4 regions of the Streptomyces thermocarboxydus genome follow, and region 3 is predicted to be linked to each of the others. Evidence: riboswitches for the same ligand, from Rfam matches in the RefSeq annotation. Region 3 holds a riboswitch; each other region holds the start of a gene.
The links. Region 3 has a riboswitch for cobalamin ahead of AY578_RS07155 (cobalamin biosynthesis protein). Riboswitches for the same ligand answer to the same signal wherever they lie in the genome.

Region 1: another riboswitch for cobalamin. It lies ahead of metE (5-methyltetrahydropteroyltriglutamate--homocysteine S-methyltransferase); the one in region 3 lies ahead of AY578_RS07155 (cobalamin biosynthesis protein).
Region 2: another riboswitch for cobalamin. It lies ahead of AY578_RS22245 (ribonucleoside-diphosphate reductase subunit alpha); the one in region 3 lies ahead of AY578_RS07155 (cobalamin biosynthesis protein).
Region 4: another riboswitch for cobalamin. It lies ahead of AY578_RS30040 (GHMP family kinase ATP-binding protein); the one in region 3 lies ahead of AY578_RS07155 (cobalamin biosynthesis protein).

Annotation. Positions count from the first base shown of each region.
Region 1 is NZ_CP058273.1:6,580,249-6,584,649, reverse strand. Features, by position in the region: gene AY578_RS30075 (superoxide dismutase) at 1-285, opposite strand, end outside; partial or broken gene AY578_RS30070 (tRNA (adenosine(37)-N6)-threonylcarbamoyltransferase complex transferase subunit TsaD) at 929-1,315, shown strand; gene AY578_RS30065 (GNAT family N-acetyltransferase) at 1,315-1,887, shown strand; cobalamin riboswitch at 2,134-2,330, shown strand; gene metE (5-methyltetrahydropteroyltriglutamate--homocysteine S-methyltransferase) at 2,509-4,401, shown strand, end outside.
Region 2 is NZ_CP058273.1:4,795,145-4,799,545, reverse strand. Features, by position in the region: gene mctP (monocarboxylate uptake permease MctP) at 1-570, shown strand, start outside; gene AY578_RS22250 (GNAT family N-acetyltransferase) at 654-1,157, shown strand; cobalamin riboswitch at 1,247-1,377, shown strand; gene AY578_RS22245 (ribonucleoside-diphosphate reductase subunit alpha) at 1,503-3,860, shown strand; gene AY578_RS22240 (ribonucleotide-diphosphate reductase subunit beta) at 3,917-4,401, shown strand, end outside.
Region 3 is NZ_CP058273.1:1,516,824-1,521,224, forward strand. Features, by position in the region: gene AY578_RS07145 (inorganic phosphate transporter) at 1-1,221, shown strand, start outside; gene AY578_RS07150 (hypothetical protein) at 1,250-1,471, shown strand; cobalamin riboswitch at 1,654-1,794, shown strand; gene AY578_RS07155 (cobalamin biosynthesis protein) at 1,914-2,855, shown strand; gene AY578_RS07160 (cobyric acid synthase) at 2,852-4,363, shown strand; gene cobN (cobaltochelatase subunit CobN) at 4,360-4,401, shown strand, end outside.
Region 4 is NZ_CP058273.1:6,574,185-6,578,585, forward strand. Features, by position in the region: gene AY578_RS30030 (ATP-grasp domain-containing protein) at 1-622, opposite strand, end outside; gene AY578_RS30035 (cysteine synthase family protein) at 619-1,641, opposite strand; gene AY578_RS30040 (GHMP family kinase ATP-binding protein) at 1,638-2,444, opposite strand; cobalamin riboswitch at 2,742-2,966, opposite strand; gene AY578_RS30045 (ferric reductase-like transmembrane domain-containing protein) at 3,216-4,163, shown strand; cobalamin riboswitch at 4,234-4,357, shown strand.

The sequences.
Region 1 (4,401 bases), 5.1 Mb from region 3:
GTCGGCGGCCAGGGGCTCGCCGCCGCCGTCACCGGTCATGTTGTGCCAGTAGATGGAGTGCAGGATGTGACCGGAGAGGTGGAAGGCCAGGTTCTTCTCCAGGCCGTTGATCGAGCCCCACTGCTCCTTGTCCCGCGCCTCGGCGAGCTGCTCCAGCGTGTCGTTGGCGCCCTTGACATACGCGGCGTGGTGCTTGTCGTGGTGCAGCTCGATGATCTGCGGGTTGATGACCGGTTCGAGCTCCGAGTAGTCGTAGGGAAGCTCCGGGAGCGTGTACACCGCCATGTCCAACATCCTCCGACGTTATTGCCACTGATGTGCAGTTGCACGCTAGCAGCAGTAGCGGCAATTATTGATCAGGCGATGGTCCTAGGACCGGTGTCACCGGGACCCCGACCGGCGCATGACGAACGACGGTGCGGCCGATCTCGCGTGCGGCGCCCGACCCCACCCCTCTGCCGCGAACTCCCTGGTGGCGGCGACCCGTTCGCCGCGTTCGGCACGGATGGCGGACGATCCCCAGCCGACACCTCCATCACCTGGACGCAGGACGCGGGCCCGCTCCTCCGCTCCGTCGGCCATGACGCGAATGGCGGCGGACTCGTCGCGGCCGAGGGCCTTGAGCGGGACGGACCGTGCGACATCCGGCGGGCCACCCCAGCCATCGGCGCCGACCCGGACGACTTTCGCCGCGATGGCCCATGGCAGCCGGGCGGGGGCACTGCTGCGCGCCTCGGGACCAGGGGTTGCATCGAAGGAGTCAAGGCCGCGTCCCCCAGGGGCGGCCATGTGCGCGGAGCCGGTTCGGTACACATCATCGGAGATCTTATTGCACACTACTTGCAACAACTTACTAATGGCAGAAAGGTCGGCCATGAGGTCTGCGATGGCGCCGGGCATCGAGTCGTCCTGCAGCAAGACGGGAGCGGACCCGGTCCGGGACCCGATCACACACCTCGAGGACACGCTGGACGACGCGGTCGCGGAGTGCTTCGACAAGGCGGCACGGGTCTTCGGGCTGCCGTATCCGGACGGTCCGGCCATCGAGGCGGTCACCGCCTGCGCCGAGCACGGCGTGAGCGCCGTGGTCGTGGTCGGCTGTGTCGCCGCGAACTCGCGGGTACGGTCGCCGGCCGAGGAGCACCGTCTGGCGGCGGGCGCCGAACTGCGGATGCCTCCGCTGCGGCTGTGCACCGACAACGGCGCGATGGCCGCCCCTGTCGGCGACCTTCTCGTACGGACGGGCGCCGCACCGGCACCGCTGGAGTACGCCGCACTGCATTCCGTCGTCATGGGGAAGGCGGTGGCCGCCTGATGACCACCGACATCCGTGTGCACCGGGACGCCGGGATACTCACGCACACCGAGTCACTGCATTCGGTGTACGTCGACGCCTTCTGCGCCCCGCCCTGGCACGAGGACGAGGCGCAGGCAACCGAGTTCGTCTCCCGGCTGCCGGCGAACGTGCGGCGTGCCGGGTTCACCGCCGCGACCGCCGTGCGCGACGGGGAGATCGTCGGCTTCGCCACCGCGTGGACCACTCCGTCTCCCCTCCCCACCGACCGCTGCTATCCCCAGGCGGCCGCCGGCCTCGGCAACGACCGCACCGCCGACTGGCTGTGCGGAGCCCGGGAGATCGACGAACTCGCCGTCCGGCCCACCGCCCGCGGCACCGGTCTCGCCACCCGCCTCCTCGAAGCGGTGACCGCAGACGCGCCCGAAGGGCGGGCATGGCTGCTCACCTCGGTCCGGAACGGGCGGGCCATGGCCTTCTACCGCCGCCACGGCTGGACGCAGGCCACCCACCCCTCCCCCGACGGCAAGGGCATCGTCGTCTTCCTCGGCCCGCGCCACCCCGCTCGTTCCCTCGCCCCGCTCCCCCTGTGAGCCTTCGGAGGCCCCGCCTTGCCCACCGCTGAAATCCGCCGCCATTTCCTCGAGATCGTCACCGAGCGCGCCACAACGTGGTCCTCAGCGCCCCACTGCGAACCCATGCCCCGACCTTGCTGTTCGTCAAGCACTGGCCCAGGGCGGCGAGGTCCTGGCACCGTTCCGGGCGCGTGACATGGGTCACCGCCCGGATCACGGACGTCCGCGTTCCTGACGGGCCGACTGCCCGTAGGCTGCCCGCAGCAGCTGGTTCGCCCCGTCAGCCAGACGAGGTGTCGCAAGAGGGAACCCGGTGGGAATCCGGGACTGCCCCGCAGCGGTGAGCGGGAACGACCGCCGTCATACGCACTGGGTCCGAAGTACCGGGCCCGGGAAGCGACGGCCAGTAGGTGTCCTCGAACGGTGAGGACGTGCCCGCGAGTCCGAAGACCTGCCAACTGCCCGCGCGCGAACCGTTCGTGCGCGGACATCCCGGTGACCTCGAGGGCGGGTCGGCGTACATATCAGGCGGACGGCCCTGCCTTGTCGCGCAGCGTCGGTCACGCCCGGTGTGTCTCCCCTTCGCGTTCTCGTCCCGTCTCCGGGATCTCAGGGATTCATCTCGCGAAGGAGATCTCCGTGACCACGAAGTCCGCAGCCGCGGCAGCACGGGCCACCGTGTACGGCTACCCCCGGCAGGGTCGGAACCGTGAACTGAAGAAGGCCGTCGAGGGCTACTGGAAGGGCCGCGTAACCGCCGAAGCCCTCCGCGCCACGGCCGCCGAACTGCGCCGTACGAACTGGCTGCAGTTGGCCGACGCGGGCATCGACGAGGTACCGACCGGCGACTTCTCGTACTACGACCACGTCCTGGACACCACGGTCATGGTCGGTGCGATCCCCGAGCGCCACCGCGCCGCCGTGGCCGGCGACGCGCTGGACGGCTACTTCGCCATGGCGCGCGGTACCCAGGAGGTGGCACCGCTGGAGATGACCAAGTGGTTCGACACCAACTACCACTACCTCGTCCCGGAACTGGGCCCCGACTCCGCGTTCACCGCCGACTCCGCCAAGCAGGTCGGTGAGCTGAAGGAGGCCCTCGCGCTCGGCCTGACCGCCCGGCCCGTCCTCGTCGGTCCCGTCACCTACCTTCTGCTCGCCAAACCCGCCCCGGGCATGCCGGCGGACTTCGAGCCGCTCACCCTGCTGGACCGGCTGCTGCCCGTGTACGCCGAGGTCCTGGCCGACCTGCGGGCGGCGGGCGCGGAGTGGGTCCAGCTGGACGAGCCCGCCCTCGTCCAGGACCGCACCCCGGCCGAGCTGAACGCCGCCGAGCGCGCCTACCGTGACCTCGGCGGTCTAGCCGACCGGCCGAAGCTCCTGGTCGCCTCGTACTTCGACCGGCTCGGCGAGGCGCTGCCGATGCTGGCCAAGGCCCCGGTCGACGGTCTCGCCCTGGACTTCACCGGGGCGGCGGCCGCCAACCTGGATGCGCTGGCCTCCGCCGGCGGGCTGCCCGGCAAGCGGCTGGTCGCCGGTGTGGTCAACGGCCGCAACGTCTGGGTCAACGACCTCGCCGCCTCCCTGTCCACGCTCGGCACGCTGCTGGGCCTGGCCGACCGCGTCGACGTGTCCGCCTCCTGCTCCCTGTTGCACGTCCCCCTGGACACCGCCGCCGAACGGGACATCGAACCGCAGATCCTGCGCTGGCTCGCCTTCGCCAGGCAGAAGAGCGCCGAGGTCGTCACCCTCGCCAGGGGTCTCGCCCGGGGCACCGACGCCATCGCCGCCGACCTGGCGGCGAACCGTGCGGACCTCGCCTCCCGTGCCGACTCCCCCGTCACCCACGATCCGGCCGTCCGCGCCCGCGCCTCCGCGGTCGCCGAGACCGACGGGCGCCGTTCCCCGTCCTACGCGGAGCGCGCCGCCGCCCAGCGCGCCCACCTCGGGCTGCCGCTGCTGCCGACCACGACCATCGGCTCCTTCCCGCAGACCGGCGACCTGCGCGCCGCCCGCGCCGACCTGCGCGCCGGGCGGATCGACACAGCCGACTACGAGGAGCGGATCAAGGCGGAGATCCAGGAGGTCATCTCCTTCCAGGAGAAGACCGGCATCGACGTCCTCGTACACGGCGAACCCGAACGCAACGACATGGTCCAGTACTTCGCCGAGCGACTCACCGGCTACCTGGCCACGCAGCACGGCTGGGTCCAGTCCTACGGCACCCGCTATGTCCGCCCGCCGATCCTGGCCGGCGACATCTCCCGCCCCGAGCCGATGACGGTGCGCTGGACGTCCTACGCCCAGTCGCTCACCGAGAAGCCGGTCAAGGGCATGCTCACCGGGCCGGTCACCATGCTCGCCTGGTCCTTCGTCCGCGACGACCAGCCACTCGCCGACACCGCCCATCAGGTCGCCCTCGCCCTGCGCGACGAGGTGCACGACCTGGAGGCCGCGGGCACGTCCGTCATCCAGGTGGACGAACCCGCCCTGCGTGAGACGCTGCCGCTACGCAGCGCCGACCGGGCCGGA
Region 2 (4,401 bases), 3.3 Mb from region 3:
GCGGCGATCATGTCGATCGCGGCGGCGAACCTCTTCACCCGCAACATCTACAAGGACTTCATCAAGCCGGACGCGACGCCCAGGCAGGAGACCGCCGTCTCCAAGATCGTGTCCCTGCTGGTGAAGGTGGGCGCGCTGATCTTCGTCCTGACCATGGACAAGACCGTCGCGATCAACTTCCAGCTGCTGGGCGGCATCTGGATCCTGCAGACCTTCCCGGCGCTGGTGGGCGGCCTGTTCACCCGCTGGTTCCACCGCTGGGCGCTGATCGGCGGCTGGGCGGTCGGCATGATCTACGGCACGGTCGCCGCGTACGGGGTGGCGTCGCCTACGCAGAAGCACTTCGGCGGCTCGTCCAAGGAGATCCCGGGCATCGGGGAGATCGGTTACATCGGTCTCACCGCCTTCGTGATCAACGTGCTGGTCGCGGTCGTCCTGACCTTCGTCCTGCGGGCGGTCAAGGCGCCGGAGGGCGTCGACGAGACCAAGCCGGAGGACTACACGGCGGACGTCGGCGACCCGGGCGTGGAGGTCGAGCTCCCGCCGGCCACGGCGGGCAGCGCGCACTGACGCGGTCATACATACACACGGCAGCGGGCCGTCGGTGGAAAACCGGCGGCCCGTTGTCGTGCCCGTGCGGCAGACTCCCCCGCATGGACATCGTCATCCGGCCGGTGACCGCCGGCGAACACGCGGAACTGGGTGAGATCACGGCGCAGGCCTATCTCGGTGACGGCCTGCTGGACTTCGGGGAGTCGGACGGCTACCTGGGCGAGCTGCGGGACGTGGCGAAGCGGGCGGCGGCGGCCGAGGTGCTGGTCGCCGTGGGGGACGGCACGCTGCTGGGCGGGGTGACCTTCGTGCCGGGCCCCGGCCCCATGGCGGACCTCGCCGGGCCCGGCGAGGCGGAGATACGCATGCTGGCAGTCTCCGCCGACGCCCGCGGCCGGGGCGCCGGCGAGGCTTTGGTGCGCGCCTGCGTCGACCGCGCGAGGGGGCTCGGCCGTACGCGGATGGTGCTGTCCACGCAGCGCAGCATGCACGCCGCGCACCGGGTGTACGAGCGGCTGGGCTTCACGCGCAACCCGGCGCGGGACTGGAACCCGCTGCCGGAGGTGGACGACATCCTGCTGCTGGTCTACGAGCTGACGCTCTGACAGCCCACTCCTGCCTCTCCGCGCGACACCACTGTAACCCCTGCGCGACACAACATATGGGTCCGTCAGCGGCACCCGGCACAAGATGTATGCTCATGCTCGCTGTCGTCGCAGGGGAATCCGGTGCGAATCCGGAACTGTCCCGCAACGGTGTACCCATGCCTGCCCACGGGCGCGCACGGGAGTCAGTCCGAGGACCTGCCGACAGTGCGCCCGGCCCTTCCGGTCCGGGTGCCCTGACGTCCGGGCCTCGCGGAATGGGCCGGTGGACGCGACGCCGCGTGCGTTCGTGTGCTGCCCCCTGCGCTCTTCGAGGCCCCCGTGCCGAGCGAGGGAGAGCCCCACGTGACCATCGCGCCAGCCGATCCGGCTTCAGCGACCCGCGTGACCGAGGAGAGCGACGGCCCCGGGGCCGCGCTGCTGCGGACCCTGACCCAGCTGACCGCCGACCTGCCCGACGCCGACCCCGGCCGGGTGGCGGCCGCCGCGCTGCGCGGCCGGTCCGCCGCCGCCGACGAGGCGGAGCTGCGGGAACTGGCCGCCGAGGCGGCGGCCGGGCTGATCTCCGAGGACCCCGCCTACTCCCGGCTCGCCGCCCGGCTGCTGACGATCGGCATCCGCGCCGAGGCCGCCTCGCAGGGCGTCACCTCGTTCACCGGCTCGGTGGCCGCCGGGCACCGGGAGGGCCTGATCGGCGACCGCACCGCCGCGTTCGTCCGGCTGCACGCGGCCCGCCTGGACGCGCTGATCGACACGGACGCCGACGACCGGTTCGGCTACTTCGGGCTGCGCACCCTGCACAGCCGCTATCTGCTGCGCCACCCGGTCACCCGCAAGGTCGTCGAGACGCCCCAGCACTTCCTGCTCCGGGTCGCGTGCGGGCTCGCCGAGGACGACAGCGAGCGGGCGCTGGAGGAGGTCGCCGCGCTGTACGGGCTGATGAGCCGGCTCGACTACCTGCCCTCCTCCCCCACGCTGTTCAACTCCGGCACCCGCCACCCGCAGATGTCGTCCTGCTACCTCCTGGACTCCCCCCGGGACGAGCTGGACTCCCTCTACGAGCGCTACCACCAGGTCGCCCGCCTCTCGAAGCACGCCGGCGGCATCGGCCTGTCCTTCTCCCGCGTCCGCGCCCGGGGTTCGCTGATCCGCGGCACCAACGGGCACTCAGGCGGCATCGTCCCGTTCCTGAAGACGCTGGACGCCTCGGTCGCCGCCGTGAACCAGGGCGGCCGCCGCAAGGGCGCCGCCGCGGTCTACCTGGAGACCTGGCACGCGGACATCGAGGAGTTCCTCGAACTGCGCGACAACACCGGCGAGGACGCCCGCCGTACGCACAACCTGAATCTGGCGCACTGGGTGCCGGACGAGTTCATGCGCCGGGTCGCCGACGACGCGCCGTGGTCGCTGTTCTCCCCGGTGGACGTGCCCGAGCTGGTCGACCTGTGGGGCGAGGAGTTCGACGCGGCCTACCGGGCCGCCGAGGCCAAGGGCCTGGCCCGCAGGACGCTCCCGGCGCGCGAGCTGTACGGCCGGATGATGCGCACCCTCGCACAGACCGGCAACGGCTGGATGACCTTCAAGGACACCGCCAACCGCACCGCCAACCAGACCGCCGAGCCGGGCCACGTCGTCCACTCCTCCAACCTGTGCACGGAGATCCTGGAGGTCACCGACGACGGGGAGACGGCGGTCTGCAACCTCGGCTCGGTCAACCTCGCGGCATTCGCCGGCGAGGACGGCATGGACTGGGAGCGCCTGGACGCGGCGGTCCGCACCGCCGTGACGTTCCTGGACCGGGTGGTCGACATCAACTTCTACCCGACCGGGGAGGCGTCCCGGTCCAACAGCCGCTGGCGCCCGGTGGGTCTGGGCGTGATGGGGCTGCAGGACGTCTTCTTCCGGATGCGGATGCCGTTCGACTCCCCCGAGGCGAAGGCGCTGTCCACCCGGATCGCCGAGCGGATCATGCTCGCCGCGTACGAGACGTCCGCGGGACTGGCCGAGCGGCACGGCCCGCTGCCCGCCTGGGAGAAGACCCGCACCGCGCGGGGCGTGCTGCACCCCGACCACTACGGCGTCGAGCTCGCCTGGCCGGGGCGCTGGGAGGCGCTGCGGACCAGGATCGCCGCGACGGGCCTGCGCAACGCGCTGCTGCTGGCGATCGCGCCCACCGCGACCATCGCGTCCATCGCGGGCGTGTACGAGTGCATCGAGCCGCAGGTGTCCAACCTGTTCAAGCGCGAGACGCTGTCCGGGGAGTTCCTCCAGGTCAACTCGTACCTGGTGGAGGACCTCAAGCGGCTCGGGGTGTGGGACGCGCGCACCCGTGAGGCGCTGCGTGAGGCGGGCGGCTCGGTGCAGGACTTCGCGTGGATCCCCGAGAACGTACGGCGGCTGTACCGCACGGCGTGGGAGATCCCGCAGCGCGGCCTGATCGACATGGCCGCCGCCCGGACCCCGTTCCTGGACCAGGCGCAGTCGCTCAACCTGTTCCTGGAGACGCCGACCATCGGGAAGCTCTCCTCGATGTACGCCTACGCCTGGAAGCAGGGGCTGAAGACCACCTACTACCTGCGCTCCCGCCCGGCGACCCGGATCGCCCGCGCGGCCCGCGCCGCCGTCCCCGTCCAGCAGCCGGCCGGCCCCGAGGCCGTCGCCTGCTCCCTCGAGAACCCCGAATCCTGCGAGGCCTGCCAGTGACCACCAGCACGACCAAGAACCTGCTCGACCCCGGCTTCGAGCTGACCCTGCGCCCCATGCGCTACCCGGACTTCTACGAGCGCTACCGGGACGCGATCAAGAACACCTGGCACGTCGAGGAGGTGGACCTGCACTCGGACGTCGCCGACCTGGCGAAGCTGACGCCCGAGGAGCAGCATCTGATCGGCCGGCTCGTGGCGTTCTTCGCCACCGGCGACTCGATCGTGGCGAACAACCTGGTGCTGACGCTGTACAAGCACATCAACTCGCCCGAGGCGCGGCTGTATCTGTCGCGGCAGTTGTTCGAGGAGGCCGTGCACGTCCAGTTCTATCTGACCCTGCTGGACACGTATCTGCCCGATCCGGACGACCGGGCGGCGGCCTTCGCGGCCGTGGAGAACATTCCGTCCATCCGGGAGAAGGCCGAGTTCTGCTTCACGTGGATGGACTCGGTGGAGCAGATCGACCGGCTGGAGTCGAAGGCCGACCGGCGCCGCTTCCTGCTGAACCTGATCTGCTTCGCGGCCTGCATCGAGGGCCT
Region 3 (4,401 bases):
CTCGCGTTCGATTTCACGAACGGTTTCCACGACACCGCGAACGCGATGGCAACGACCATTTCGACCGGTGCGCTCAAGCCCAAGGTCGCGGTGGCCATGTCCGCCGCGCTGAACCTTGTCGGCGCATTTCTTTCGGTGGAGGTCGCCAACACGATCTCCAAGGGCCTCGTCGACGAGGCCGGCATCCGTCCCGAGGTCATCTTCGCCGCGTTGGTCGGCGCGATCCTCTGGAACCTCCTCACCTGGCTGGTCGGTCTTCCGTCCAGCTCGTCGCACGCCCTCATGGGCGGTCTGATCGGCGCCACGGTCGCCTCCGCCGGCTTCGGCGCGGTCCACGGCGACGTGCTGGTCACCAAGGTCCTGCTCCCCGCGATCGCCGCCCCGCTGGTGGCGGGCATCGCCGCGATGCTGGCGACCCGGCTCACGTACCGCATGGGCCGCGGCGCCGACACCAAGGCCTCCGAGAAGGGCTACCGCGCCGGGCAGATCGCCTCGGCCGGCCTGGTCTCCCTGGCCCACGGCACCAACGACGCCCAGAAGACGATGGGCATCATCACCCTCGCCCTGGTCGCCGGCGGCGCCGTCGCCCCCGACTCCGACCCGCCGGTGTGGGTCATCCTCTCCGCGGGTCTCGCCATCGCCCTCGGCACCTACCTGGGCGGCTGGCGCATCATCCGCACCATGGGCAAGGGCCTGACCGACCTCCAGCCGCAGCAGGGCTTCGCCGCCCAGACCAGCGCCGCGACGGTCATCCTGGCCTCCTCGCACCTGGGCTTCTCCCTCTCCACGACGCACTCCGTGTCCGGTTCCGTCATGGGCGCGGGACTCGGCCGCAAGGGCGGTGTGGTCCGCTGGTCCACGGCCACCCGGATGTTCGTCGCCTGGGGCCTGACCCTGCCGGCCGCCGCGCTGGTCGCGGCGATCGCCGAGTGGGTGTGCGGCTTCGGCAGCTGGGGCACCGCCGTCGTGGCCGTCTTCCTGGTCGCCTCCAGCGCGGCCATCTGGAAGATCTCCCGGCGCGAGGTCGTCGACCACACCAACGTCAACGACCACGACACCCCGGAGACCGTCTCCGAGGAGCCCGCCGGTGTCGTCACCCAGGCGATCGCCGCCGTGACCCCGCCCCCGGCAGGCCCCTCCGAGGACCTCTCGGCCACCATCCCGGCACCGGCCCCGGCCACCGCCGACCCGCAGGCCCCGTCGGCCGCCTCGACCGTCTGACCGCGTCCGGCACGAAGGAAGTAGCAGCATGAAGATCGACTGGGCGGCCCTCGGCTCCGTGTTCGGCGTCAGCCTCGTGGTCACCGTGGCCCTGGTGGCCCTGTTCACCCTGGGCATCTCGGGTCTGTCCCGCCGCGAGCGGGCGTCCGCCGAGGGCCGGTCCGCGGCCCTCGCGGTCACCGGCGCCTACGCCTGCTTCGCCGCCTGCGCGGCGGCGGTCGGCTACGGCATCTACCTGATCATGGCCTGAACCACCGGGCCGCACGCGTGAGCGGGCGGGACGGGAGCGGCGGCTCCCGTCCCGCCCGTCGCCGTGTCTCCGCCCGTGCCGGACGTGCGCGCGTCCACGGGCCGCCGGCCGCGTTCACCCACGTGAGCCCCTCTGTGGGCCTCGGCACACTTCAGCCCCGCAGGTCAAAGGCAAGTTGACGGCCCTTCCGGGGGCATGGTGGACTGCCTCCGCCAATACGGCGGCAGAAGAGGAAGCCGGTGCGAATCCGGCGCGGTCCCGCCACTGTCACCGGGGTGCGAACCCCGGGAGCCAGGAACTCTCGCCGCCGGTCTCGTCGAACCAGGGCGCGGACACCCTGAGTGAGGACATATCGCCATGCGCGGCAGCCTGCCGAGGTCGACCAGCGACACCCCACCCCCCTTCGGGGCCGTGATCTCCGGATCCGTCACCGGCTGAACCCATGGGTGCCGATCGCGTGTTCGCGTACGGCGCCGCCGCCGGCCTCCTCGGCGACCTGCTGCTCGGCGATCCCCGCCGCGGTCATCCGGTCGCCGCCTTCGGGCGGGCCGCGGCTGCCGTGGAGCGGGGGCTGTGGCGGGACGACCGTGGCCGCGGGGCCGTGCACACCGCCGTGTGCGTCGGCGGCGCCGTCACGCTCGCCGGCCTGGCCGTCGGCGCCGTACGCCGTTCCCCCGCCGCCTCCGTCGCCCTGACCGGCGTCGCCACCTGGGCCGTCGTCGGCGGCACCTCGCTGGCCCGGGAGGCCCGTGCCGTCGGGCAGGCGCTCCAGGCCGGGGACGTCGAGGCCGCCCGCGCGCGGCTGCCGCACCTGTGCGGCCGTGACCCGCAGGCGCTGGACGCCGACGGGATCGCCCGCGCCGTGGTGGAGTCCGTCGCCGAGAACACCTCCGACGCCGTGGTGGGCGCCCTGGTGTGGGGCGCCGTCGCCGGGGTGCCGGGTCTGGTGGGGTTCCGGGCCGTCAACACCCTGGACGCGATGGTGGGTCACAGGTCGCCCCGGTACCTCCGCTACGGCTGGGCGTCCGCCCGGCTCGACGACGTCGCCGGCTGGCCGGGCGCGCGCCTGACGGCCGTCCTCGCCGCGCTCACCGGTCCCGACCCGCGTGGGGCGGTACGGGCCTGGCGCGCGGACGCGGCGAAGCACCCCAGCCCCAACGCCGGTCCCGTGGAGGCGTCCTTCGCGGGCGCGCTCGGCGTCCGGCTCGGCGGAACCCTCTCCTACGGCGGGCGGGTCGAGCACCGGCCCGTCCTCAACGGCGGCGGACGCCCCGTCGCCGTCACCGACATCGACCGGGCGGTGCGCCTGTCGCGGCGCGTCGGCTGGCTGGCGCTCGCGGCCGGGGTGGCCGCGCGGCGCGTGCTGAAGGGACGTGACCGGTGAGCGGTGGCGGACTGCTGGTCGCCGGGACCACCTCGGACGCCGGCAAGAGCGTGGTCACCGCCGGGATCTGCCGGTGGCTGGTGCGCCAGGGGGTGAAGGTCGCGCCGTTCAAGGCGCAGAACATGTCGCTGAACTCGTTCGTCACCCGCGAGGGCGCCGAGATCGGCCGCGCCCAGGCGATGCAGGCGCAGGCGTGCCGGGTGGAGCCGACGGCGCTGATGAACCCGGTGCTGCTGAAGCCGGGCGGCGACCGGTCCAGCCAGGTGGTGCTGATGGGCCGCCCGGTCGGCGAGATGAGCGCCCGCGGCTACCACGGCGGCCGCCAGGAGAAGCTCCTCGGCACGGTCCTGGACTGCCTGGAGCGACTGCGCGCCGAGTACGACGCGGTGATCTGCGAGGGCGCGGGAAGCCCCGCCGAGATCAACCTGCGCCGCACCGACATCGTGAACATGGGGACCGCGCGGGGCGCCCGGCTGCCCGTGCTGGTGGTCGGGGACATCGACCGGGGCGGCGTGTTCGCCTCCTTCTTCGGCACGGTCGCCCTGCTCTCCCCCGAGGACCAGAAGCTGGTCGCCGGGTTCCTGGTGAACAAGTTCCGCGGGGACGTCTCCCTGCTGGAGCCGGGCCTGGAGATGCTGCACGGCCTCACCGGGCGGCGCACCTACGGCGTGCTGCCGTTCCGGCACGGGCTCGGCATCGACGAGGAGGACGGGCTGCGCGTCTCCCTGCGCGGCGCCGTGCGGGAGTCCGAGGTGGCCGCGCCGGCCGGCGAGGAGGTGCTGCGGGTCGCGGTGTGCGCGGTGCCGCTGATGTCCAACTTCACCGACGTGGACGCGCTGGCCGCCGAACCGGGCGTCGTGGTGCGGTTCGTGGACCGGCCCGACGAACTCGCCGACGCCGACCTGGTGGTGGTGCCCGGCACCCGCGGCACCGTGAAGGCGCTGCGCTGGCTTCACGAGCGGGGTCTCGCGGACGCGCTGGTGCGGCGGGCCGCCGAGGGCCGGCCGATTCTGGGCATCTGCGGCGGCTTCCAGCTGCTCGGCGAGCACATCGAGGACGACGTGGAGAGCCGCGCGGGCCATGTGGACGGGCTGGGCGTGCTGCCCGTCCGGGTGCGGTTCGCCCGCGAGAAGACCCTGGCCCGCCCGGTCGGCGAGGCCCTCGGGGAGCGCGTCGAGGGCTACGAGATCCACCACGGGGTCGCCGAAGTCCTCGGCGGTGAGAGCTTCCTGGACGGCTGCCGGGTCGGCGGCGCCTGGGGCACGCACTGGCACGGGGCACTGGAGTCGGACGGGTTCCGGCGGGCGTTCCTGCGCGCGGTCGCCGAGCGCGCGGGACGCCGTTTCGTGCCGGCCCCCGGCACCTCCTTCGCCGCGCTGCGCGAGGAGCAGCTCGACCGGCTCGGCGACCTGATCGAACAGCACGCGGACACGGACGCGCTGTGGCGGCTCATCGAGTCCGGCGCGCCACGAGGACTGCCCTTCATTCCACCGGGAGCGCCCGCATGAGCACTGTGTTGTTGTTGTCGACCGCCGACACGGACCTG
Region 4 (4,401 bases), 5.1 Mb from region 3:
TGCGGCCGTCCCAAGTGAGCGTCTCGGCGCTGTACACCGGGCCGCTGAAATAGGGCTCAGCGAACAACCGTCCTTTCAGGTCCCGACCGGACGCCTCGGCGAGCGCCGCGTCGAGTTCGCCCTCGTCCCGGACCAGCCACACGTTCTGGCTCCCGGTGCCCGCCGTGTCCTTGAGCACGAGCGGCAGTCCCGCCTCCTTGAGCAGCAGCCCACGTGCCTCACGGTCCGGGCCGGCGTTTTCGACGGCCCTTCCGCGGGTGAGGCCCGCGTTGTGCAGCCTGTTGCGTACGGCGGCCTTGTCCCGGGTCAGCCGCAGGACGGCTGGATCGAGACCGGGCAGGCCGAGGCGTTCGGCGAGGGCAGCGCCGGCCAGGGTCCAGATGTCGGTGGAACTGATCAGGCCGCGCAGTCCCGGGGTGCGCCGGAGCAGATCGGCGGTCCGCTCCACGTCGAAGGTGTCGGTCACGACGACGTCGAGGGTGCCGGCGGGCAGCCGGTCCAATTCGTAGGCGTAGTAGGCGGGGGCCCGGGTCAGCAGCAGCAGGCGCTCGCCGAGCCGATCGGCGGCGCGGACCAGATGGCCGAGGCCGAAGGTCAGTGACTCCAGGCAGGCCACGGTCATGCCGCCCGCTCCTTCCAGTGGGCCGGGCAGGAAGTGCGCTGCCACGTCATCCTCGACCACGGCATGGTCATCTCCTCCGGAGTGCGGACCTCGAGGGGTTTCAGCGCGGCCGGGTCCAGGGCCTCGGCGTGCCGGGCGAACACGCGCTCCACGTAGCGGTGTCCGGTGTCGGCCCCTACCACCAGGTGCAGTCGGTCGGGGTGACGGCGGGCCTCGTACGTCGCCGTCAGATAGCCGGCACCGGTGGACAGCCCGGCGAACACCGCATGCTCGCGCAGCAGGGCGACGGCACCGGACATGGCGTGGGTGAAGTCCAGCCAGTGCACGGTGTCGTAGAGATGGTGGCGGACGTTGTCGAAGACGATCGACGAACCGATGCCGGCGATGATCGCCTCGGGATCGTGATGGTCCTGGCTGCCGAAGGTGACGCTGCCGAAGGGCTGGACGCCGACCAGACGCACCGAGGGGTCCGCAACGCGCAGGCGTTCCACGATGCCGCCGGTCGAGGCTCCGGAACCCACCCCGCCGACGACGGTCAGCCGTGCGGCCGGGAACTCCGCCGCGATCCGGTCGGCGACCTCCTGGTAGCCAAGGTAGTGGACGTCGTCGTGGTACTGGCGCATCCAGTGGTGGCCGGGATCCTCGGCGAGGATCTCGCGCACCCGTCGCACCCTCAGTTCCTGGTCGAGCTTGAGGTTCCGCGACGGTCTGACCTGCTCCACCGCGGCGCCGAGGATTTCCAGTTGGGCGAGGGTGGTGGCGTCCACGGTGGTGGACGCGACGATGTGGCACCGCATGCCGTACCGGTGGCAGGCCAGCGCGAGGGCGTAGGCGTAGATGCCGCTGGAGCTGTCGATCAGGGTCTGGCCCGGACGGACCGTGCCCCGCTCCAGCAGATGACGGACAGCGGCCAGGGCCGAGTAGATCTTCATCGACTCGAACCGCAGCAGGACCAGGCCGTCGGTGAGCCGGACGAGGTCCGGGACTTTCAGGGCGTCGGCGATGTGGGGGTGGATCACCCGTAGCCTCCTTGGGTGAAGGTGCACTGGTGGCCGAGCGAGTGGAAGAACGAGGAGAGTTCGGACTTGACCTCGGCCCGTGGGTGTGAGGCGAAGAGATAGCCGGCCAGGCAGCCGGTGTGGGCTACGAAGACGCCGTCGGCGCCGAACCGCTCACGATGAGCCTGCAGGCTGCTGAAGGTCGCCTTGGGCAGCACCTCCTGGGACAACGCGGCGCTGGTCGTCGCGGCCCGGGCGACGGCGGCCGGGTCACCCGAGTCGAAGCCCTTCAGCAGATCGGTCAGACACCGGTGGTACTCCTCGCCGCGGCGCCGGTAGTGGTCCAGCAGCAGGGGAGTGACGGCGGCGGTGTCCACCGTGCCGGGTTCCGTGACGTAGGCGGTGTGGAAGCCGATGTCCTGGCCCAGCCGCCGCACCACCCGGTGCCGGCCGCTGAGGTACAGGGCGAACTCGTCGAGGAAGACGCTGTCGGCGCGCTCGATGTCCGTCAGGACGCCGAGGACCACGTCCGTGTCGTACGGCAGGGAGAAGACACGGAACAGACAGCGCAGCGTCGCCACGATGTCCGCCGTGGAACTGGCCATCCCCACGCCCACCGGAAGTTCGGAGTGGGTGCGCCAGTCGCCAGGGGGCAGGGCGAAACCGTAGTGGTCCAGGAAGAGCCGGGCCGCTGTCGCCGACTTCTCACCCAGTGCCGGCGGACGTGGCGGGCCGGCCGTCGTCCTCGGTGTGAAGTACACCCATGAGTGGCGGTCCACGGGGAAGGACACCACCGCGATCTCGGGATCGGTGTCCGGTCGCAACGGGCCTTGGTACAGCTCGCCCAGAGTGCCGTGGCAGACACCGGACACCGCGCCTCCGGATGAGTCCCGTTCCCGGAGGAAGCCCGCGACGGGTCCGGGCCTCGTCGGCTCCGGTCTGCCGGACGACACACCGGCCCGGGGTCGGTACGGCCGACGCGAACAGGCTGGGTCCCGCACACCGTCCTCCTCCGTACCGGGCGTTGAACACCGACAGGGAAGGAGGCGCGGCCACACGCACGACGTACGACCGCCCATACCGCCAACCCAGTCCACGAGGTCACGTGCACAGCCCGCGGGACGCGGGCGCAGTGGCAGGTCTTCGGACTCGCGGGCACGTCTGCCGAAAGGGCGGACACCTACCGGCCGTCTCTTCCCCGGCCCTGACGCGGGCCCAGTGACACCGACGGCTTTCGTTCCCACTCACCGCTGCGGGACAGTCCCGGACTCACACCGGGTTCCCTCTTGCGTCGCGCCACCGGGCGTCCGGGTGGACGGGAGGCGCGAACCGACTGCGAGGATCAGCGTAGAGGCGCTCGTGCTTCCTGCGACAGTGGAGCCTCGGCGGGTTGTCCTGAATGTGGAGGTGACGCAGAACAAGGTGTGCCTCCACGCGCGGTTCTCGTGGCGGCTCTGGCCGGATAACGCCTTCGGAGATCACTCCCTCATCAGCCAGACTTGTTGCCTCACGCCACATGCGCACCGCTGCTGCGGTGGCCCGTGCCCGGGAGGCCCCTGATGACGTCAGACGTGAGGCCGGACGAAGACGGGGCGATGACCCCGTTGCCCGGAGGGAAACGGCCTCCCGGTGACCGCGTCGCGCTGCGCGGCGATCTGCGGGCCGCCCTGCCCGACGCCACCGCGGCGGTGGTGGTCACGGCGCTCGTGTTCGCGTTCCTGTGGGCGCGCATGGATTCGGGTGCTTCGGACACCGTCGCGGTCATGCCGTTCATGGACGATCCCGGCACCTACTGGATGTACCTGCTCAGCCAGGCGTTCGGCTGGTCGGCCCTGCTGTGGGCGTGGGGCACGGTCATGCTCGGCCTGGTGCTGTCGGGGCCACGCCCCGCCCGGCTGCCGGTCTCCCGGCAGGTGCTGGAGCGCTGGCACCGCACCACCAGCCTGACGACCATGGCCCTGATGTTCGCGCACGCGCTGATGTTCGCGGCGGAACTCGTCCGCTACGAGACGAAGGTGGACTGGGCCGAGCGGTTGTGGGTGGCCTTCGCGGACACCTTCGTGCCGGGCTGGTACGACTCCGGAACCGGCCAGGTCGCCATCCCGATCGGCCAGGGCGCCCTGTACCTGGCGATTCCGCTGGGGCTGCTGTTCTACGTCCGGCACCGTATCGGAGCGAACACCTGGCGCCGGCTGCACCGGTTCGTGATCGTCGTGTACGTGCTGAGCGTGTGGCACACCCTGTTGTACGGGACCAACGTCTGGTACGGGGAATGGCCGCGCACCATGCTGTGGCTGCTGCAACTGCCGGTCGCGGCCCTGCTGTTGATCCGTCTGCTGAGACCGGCCCGGCGGGCGGAACGGCTGGGGCCGGCCGGCGGGGGCGTGGGCCGGCCGGGTTGGTGGCTACGGGCGGCGGGACGGGTCGCCGTCGGGGCCGTCGTCGTCGGGCTCCTCGTCGTGGTGGTGTCCGGCCGTGACGGAGGGCGGGACCGTCCGACCCATCCGCCCGCGACGGCCCCGCACGCTCAGGAGACGGACTGACGGCCGACTCGGAGCGGGCCGGACGGTGTACCGGGATGGGAGGATGAGCAGCGACAGGGCGACGGCGGACGAGGAAGCCGGTGTGAATCCGGCGCGGTCCCGCCACTGTGATCGGAGAGCAAGTCCCGACAGGCCACTGCCCGGTAGCGGGTGGGAAGGCCGGGACGAGCATTGACCCGAGAGCCAGGAGACTCACGCGGTCGCCTCCTCGACAGACCCCGGGGCGGATCTCCCCGGA